One region of the Paenibacillus sp. FSL R7-277 genome, then DNA from elsewhere that is predicted to be linked to it. Evidence: riboswitches for the same ligand, from Rfam matches in the RefSeq annotation. Region 1 holds a riboswitch; the other holds the start of a gene.

Region 1 (3,285 bases):
GGCTGGGCAGCTATGTCCTGATTGAAACAATAGCACCGCAGGGCTATGTGCTTGATTCCACCGAGCATCCGGTGACAATCGGCTCATCGGCCGTGCTGAATCTTACCTTGTATAATAAGCTGGCGGAGCAGCCAACGCCGACCGTGACACCCACGCCGACTGTGACTCCTGTGCCGACTGAGACACCTGTAGAGACTACAGTTCCGACTACAGTTCCATCGCCGGTGCCTACAGATTCTACGGGGCCAGAGGCTACACCTGTTCCGACATCACCTACTGGAGGTCCGGTATTTACTCCGGTTCCCACACCTGCCGGTACATTCGAACCGGGAGTCATTATCGATGATCCGCAGATTCCTGCAGGACCAGGCTTGCCGGGAACTCCGCAGCCCTCGGCTCCGGCAGCAACTGTGACTCCAGGACCGGTAGCACCTGAAGTGGTGACGCCAATCGACGATAATATCCCGCTGGGCAATCCGGAAGTAGATGTTGAAGACGATCCGGTTCCGCAAGGGACGGTCTCGGGTACAAACGACGGCAGCGGCAGACTGCCGCAGACCGGCGAGAGCAGCCCGCTGCCGATCTACCTGACGGGTGCAGGCCTGATTCTGGGCGGCTTCATCCTCAGCCGGGTATTCCGCAGAACACGCAAGCAGGACTAGGCAGAATTAGAGCAGCAGAATAAGGGTACAGCAGGTACGGGGACGCTCAGCGTTCCCGTACCTTTTTGGAATATATAGCGGCTGTATCGCAAACTATATACCGTTTATACATTTTTCTGCCTGCAGGTTGCTATAAATGCTATAATAATTTCAAATTCAAAGTTTCGGAGGGATGGTTCGTCATGTGGAAGGAATTCAAAAGCTTCGCCATGAAAGGGAATGTACTTGATCTGGCGATTGCCGTAATCATTGGAGCGGCATTCGGCAAAATTGTTACCTCGCTGGTGGGAGACATCATTATGCCGCTTATCGGTCTGATCAGCGGAGGGATTGATCTGAAGGAACTTAGCTTTGGTATAGGAGATGTTGCTGTCAAATATGGCATGTTCCTCCAGACCGTAGTCGATTTCTTCATTATTTCCTTCTCCATCTTCATGGTGGTGAAGCTGAGTACCCGGTTCAGACGTAAGGAGACCGTCAAGGTTGAGGTTGTGGAGACACCTGCTCCGGCACCGGATGTGGTCCTGCTGACGGAAATCCGCGATCTGTTGAGAGCGGACAAGCAGCGTGAGTCGGGTGTATAAGGGAATTAAGTTACATAAATATAGTAAATTTCCGAAGCACACTTGCATTTCCCGCAGTGAAGTGATAATTTTGTTGTAGGCGTAACTTGGTATTGAACTGAATAGATCAATCCTTCAGGGCAGGGTGTGATTCCCTACCGGCGGTGATGTTGACGGATCTGGCTGAATATAGCTGGTTCCGGTGCTTAGTCCGCTACCCGCTTCGTATGATATAGATACGGACGGTGGACCCGGTGTAATTCCGGGACCGACAGTATAGTCTGGATGGAAGAAGGAGAGATTCACGCGCCGCGCTTGCAACAGGCGGCCGAGCAGCAGTGTTTTCGGAACTTATGTGCGAACTTTCACAATGCCGGAGGTCCGGCGTTTATTTACGCATATTTTCTTTGCTGCGATCACCTCTCGTATATCCCGTCTTGAACTCCTCCTGGAGATTGAGACGGGTTTTTCTGTTTATAGTTTGGTACACATAAAGACTACAGCCTTGGGATAGGAGGCAAGACATGGATAAGATGAACGATGAGTTTTACATGTCCCTTGCGCTGGATATGGCGGAGCGGGCACAGGGCCAGACGGGAATTAATCCTGTGGTCGGCTGCGTAGTTGTGAAGGACGGCGCCATGATCGGGATTGGAACCCATCTGCAGCGCGGAACCGGACACGCCGAGGTGCATGCACTCAATATGGCAGCCGGTAAAGCGCAAGGGAGTACAGCCTATGTTACGTTGGAGCCTTGCAGTCATTACGGCATTACGCCTCCTTGCAGCCAGCGTCTGATCGATGAAGGGGTGGCGAGAGTGGTTGTCGCCTGTGAGGATCCCAACCCTCAGGTGGCAGGCCGGGGAATAGCGATGCTGCGCGAGCAGGGGATTGATGTTGAAGTAGGTTTGCTGCGGGGCCGGGCGCTGCGGCTGAACGAGAAGTTCATCAAGTATATTTTGACGAAGCAGCCGTTCGTAACCTTGAAGAGCGCCAGCACACTGGACGGCAAAATCGCCACACGGACCGGAGACAGCAAGTGGATCTCGAATGCAGAGGCACGGGAGATCGTACATACCCTGCGTCATCGCCATCAGGGGATTATGGTCGGGGTGAATACGGTGATTGCCGATAACCCTTCGCTGACGACAAGACTGAATGTACCCGGACGGAATCCGGTGCGGATTATCATTGACTCCTCGCTGCGCCTTCCGCTGGAGAGCGCTGTGGTCAAGGACGGACTCGCGCCTACGGTGGTTGTGACGACGGAGGCAGCCGATCCTGACCGCAGAGCAGCGCTGCTGGCTGCAGGGTTAGAGGTGATTGCTGCGGGCAGCGGTCCGCGTGTAGATCTGCAGGCGGCTATGGCTGCGCTCGGTGCAATGGAGATTGGGTCCATTCTGCTGGAAGGCGGCGGAACGCTGAATGGGGCGATGCTTGCAGAGGGACTGGTTGACCGGGTGGTTCTCTTCTTCGCTCCGAAGATTGTCGGCGGCGGCGCGCAAGCAGCGGGTACCTTCGACTTCGGGGGTGTGGAGCTGATGCGTGATGCCATCCAGCTTGAAGGATTGGAAGTGGAAGTGCTCGGGGATAATGTGTGTATCAGCGGCACCCCGGTTCCTCAGCAGTAACCGAATATTCAGGAAGGAGGGATGGTATGTTTACCGGCTTAATTGAAGAGGTGGGAGTTCTGCGCAGCGTCACCAGCGGCGGGGAGATGATGGTGCTGAATATCGGCGCCTCGCTCATTATGGGAGATCTGAAGATTGGCGACAGTGTGGCGGTCAATGGGGTCTGTCTCACGGCAACCTCACTCGGGGACCATCATTTCACCGTTGACGTCATGCCCGAGACTTACCGCAACAGTACGCTCAAGGAGCTGCGCACCGGGTCCAAAATGAATCTGGAACGCGCCATGGCTGCCGGCGGACGCTTCGGAGGGCATATTGTCCAGGGGCATGTGGATGGAACCGGTGAGATCCGCAGCGTCAGGCGCGATCAGAATGCAGTGGTGTTTGAGATTGCCCCGGACCGCAAATCCCTGTTCAAATTCATCATTC
Region 2 (3,285 bases), on a different contig from region 1:
CGGTGAGGCTGATAATCCCGCTCATCACATCCGCGACATTCTCCTTCGGGGGAGCCATCAGCTGGCGGTCCTCCATGATTTTTTGCAGCTTGGTCTGGCTGCCGCTGTTCTCTGCACGCTGAAAAGCACGGATAGACGCCTTCTTGCCGCCAACCTCCTTCCAGTTCGTGACGGTGCCGGAATAGATATCCTTAATCTGCTCTACCGTTAAGCTGTCCACCGGATTGCGCTTGTTGACGAAGAAGACGAACGCTTCGCGCCCGATCGGGGTGAGCTTCAGTTCACGACCTGCCAGCTTCGCCTGCTTCGTCTGGGCCAGCGAAGGGGCGGCGGCAAAGATAATATCAGCATTCCCGGCGATCAGACGCTTGTAAGCCTCGGAGGTGCTGGTGCACAGGACGAGATCATTTCCGGTCAGCTCAATGCTGGAATTGTATGTATCCTGCGGATACACGGCTTGGGCAAAAGCGGAATACAGCGGATACAGCGCAGTTGCACCATCCAGACGAGGCAATTGCTCCGTAAGCTGATAGGACGCCTTGTGATCGAGGGAAGCAGCTTTGCTGTTCGCCTCAAAGGGGGCGTACTCAAACAGGTCGACCTCCGGCTCCCTCACTTCCGCAAGGCTGTTCACATACGCTTGTCTGATCTCATGGCCTACGGCTGCCAGCACACAGATTCCGGCAAAAGCAGCCAGGAGCATCCGGCGTAGCTTCCTGCTGAACAAGCCGAAGATGCTGAGTATGGAGAATACAGCCAGCCCTGAAGCAACGACCAGGACAAGTGGGCCGTAGAACAGCATCCCTCCGGTAAAAGAGACAATAAAGTAAGTAATAAAGCCGCTAATGGCAAGGCCGGCCAGAGCAAAGATGGAATACAGCAGATTGGTCGGAAAGCTTCTTTTCATGATGACCTCCAAATAAAATCTCTATAATGGGTATGATTAATGCTCATACTATAGTGTATCGCAAGCCGCCGTTTCTGCCAAACGAACCAGAACCTGGATACGGTACGCAGATTTGCTTGGCAGAATGATTGTTTTAATGATTATTTAATGAAATATAATGATTATTTTCATAAAAAGCTGGACGAAATGAAGAATCAGAGGTATTCTGGGATTGTGAAAATAATAACAGAATACAAGATTCTCGGGGTAAGGTGAAATTCCTGACCGGCGGTGATGTTCGTGAGAACTAAGCCCGCGACTCGTTACTCTATCACAAGAGGAAGCGACTGATCTGGTGACAATCCAGAGCCGACGGTAAAGTCCGGATGGGAGAGGATCATAAGATAAAGGCAGGCGGGTCTATTCCGTATGTCTTTATTGATAACGCCCCCGATGTTTGTCCTGTTCTCAGGACTCACGGGGGTTTTTGGTCTCTATCGAGGGTTTGTATCGACAAGGAGAATGAAAGATGAGTAATGTATCTGCTTCATCCCAAGGCGTGCGTACCGCACCGGTGCGCAGCGGATTCTGGCTGGTGGTTCTGGGGGCGGCCTTATGGGGAGTTGACCCGCTGTTCCGTATTATCCTGCTGAAATCCCTGACTTCGTCCCAGATTGTACTGCTTGAGCATGTTGTGCTCTTCCTGGTTGCCGCTCCAGTAATGTGGCGCAATCGCGCAGAGCTGAAGGGTGTCCGTCTGCGCCAGGCCGCAGCGCTGCTCGTGGTATCGTGGGGCGGCTCAGCCGTAGCGACCATTCTGTTCACCAAGGCCTTATCCAGCGGAGACTTCAATGCCGTGCTGCTGCTCCAGAAGCTTCAGCCCTTGTTCGCCATTGGTCTTGCCGCTGTTATTCTAAAAGAACGCCTGCCGCGCAATTTCGCACCGCTGCTTATTGTTGCGCTGGCCGGGACGTACCTGCTGACCTTCGGCTGGACGATTCCCTTCGGCCATGTGAACAGCTTCATGGGCGTAGGAAGCCTGATGGCGCTGGGCGCTGCTGCTTTGTGGGGCGGCTCTACAGTCATGGGCCGTTATCTGCTGGGCTCAATGAAATATGAGACAGTAACCTCACTGCGCTTCATTCTGGCGCTCCCGTTGCTGTTCGTAATTACAAGTATGGAAGGCGCCCCGTGGCAGATGAGCGGCGGAGTCAGCGGCTCGGCGGCAGTTGCCATTAACCTGCTGCTGCAGGCGCTGCTGCCCGGACTGCTCAGCATGCTGCTCTACTACAAGGGACTGAATACGACCAAGGCTTCGGTAGCAACCCTGGCCGAACTCAGCTTCCCGATGACCGGTATTCTGATTAACTGGGTCGTCTATCAGCAGCTTGTAACCTTGCCGCAGATTGTCGGCTTCGCGCTGATCTGGACGGCGCTGTTCTTTATCTCCAGTCAGCAGAGGGATCAGCTGCAGCCGGCCAAACAGAATTAACTTCATAGCGCTACAGTCTGAGGGGACATACCCCAGGACCTGGCGTAACATACAGAGAGGATGTTCCTACACGGCCGCGCCGTCCGGGAACATCCTCTTTGTTGTATAGGCAGACTCGGGGCAGGGGGGCCGCCGCTGGAGTGATTTTATTTCACATATGGAGTGACCTTAATGCTTTTGTACCCAAGCTCCTTAAGCTGCGCTGGTGCGATATACAGTCTGCTTGCCGAATTGAAGCTGTTAACAGGGGTGAGGACTGCGTGATTGCTACCGTTTGTAATTTTATAGATGTAAGCCGCAGAAGGGTCGCCGGTTGCGCTAATGTTCATGACTTCGATGTTCCAGCCGAGGGCCGCTGCAAGCGGCTTCACCGGTATCCACTCTTGTCCGCCCTTAGTGAATATGGTGGATACATCCACACTTTTTCCGTCCAGATTCAGGTTGTGTTCATAGGCTAAGGTGATCGGCATCTCCGTGACAGGCAGCTCTTTCAGCAGCATCCCCTTAGGGAATGTGACTTCCGGTCTTGAAGATGGAGCAGCAGGGAACAAGGCTTCAAGCTCGCGGGCATCCTTGACCAGCCGTGACGATCCGTCCTTTAGATTATAGATCCAAGGGAGACGTTTGGGCTCGTTTTTGACATATTGCAGCAGTCCCTTCGACAAGTTCCAGTTGTTCAAGGTCCCCCTCAGCAGCTCCTGCCGCTTCCCGGTGGACGGATCGTACGTACTGATCACATTCTGCCTGGCAGCCTCATTATATCCGCTCTCAAGCAGCGTATGCTGGTTGATCCACCAGGCATTGTAGTACCGCTGAGTAGCATAATAGACAGATACTTTTCCAGTCGCCGTATTTTTCAAATACTGATCACCGAATTTCGCGATATAGCCGTCCGGCTGCCGTTCAT

The links. A riboswitch is a leader RNA that binds a small molecule or an ion and turns the genes downstream of it on or off. The one in region 1 is predicted to bind FMN.
Region 2: linked by a shared signal. The riboswitch ahead of C173_RS19030 (DMT family transporter) and the one ahead of ribD (bifunctional diaminohydroxyphosphoribosylaminopyrimidine deaminase/5-amino-6-(5-phosphoribosylamino)uracil reductase RibD) in region 1 are both predicted to bind FMN.

Annotation. Positions count from the first base shown of each region.
Region 1 covers NZ_ASPX01000065.1:81,709-84,993, reverse strand. Annotated here, with positions in the region: gene C173_RS18990 (collagen binding domain-containing protein) at 1-662, shown strand, start outside; gene mscL (large conductance mechanosensitive channel protein MscL) at 845-1,246, shown strand; FMN riboswitch at 1,353-1,526, shown strand; gene ribD (bifunctional diaminohydroxyphosphoribosylaminopyrimidine deaminase/5-amino-6-(5-phosphoribosylamino)uracil reductase RibD) at 1,750-2,856, shown strand; gene ribE (riboflavin synthase) at 2,883-3,285, shown strand, end outside.
Region 2 covers NZ_ASPX01000066.1:5,842-9,126, reverse strand. Annotated here, with positions in the region: gene C173_RS19035 (PstS family phosphate ABC transporter substrate-binding protein) at 1-907, opposite strand, end outside; FMN riboswitch at 1,141-1,288, shown strand; gene C173_RS19030 (DMT family transporter) at 1,416-2,378, shown strand; gene C173_RS19025 (hypothetical protein) at 2,525-3,285, opposite strand, start outside.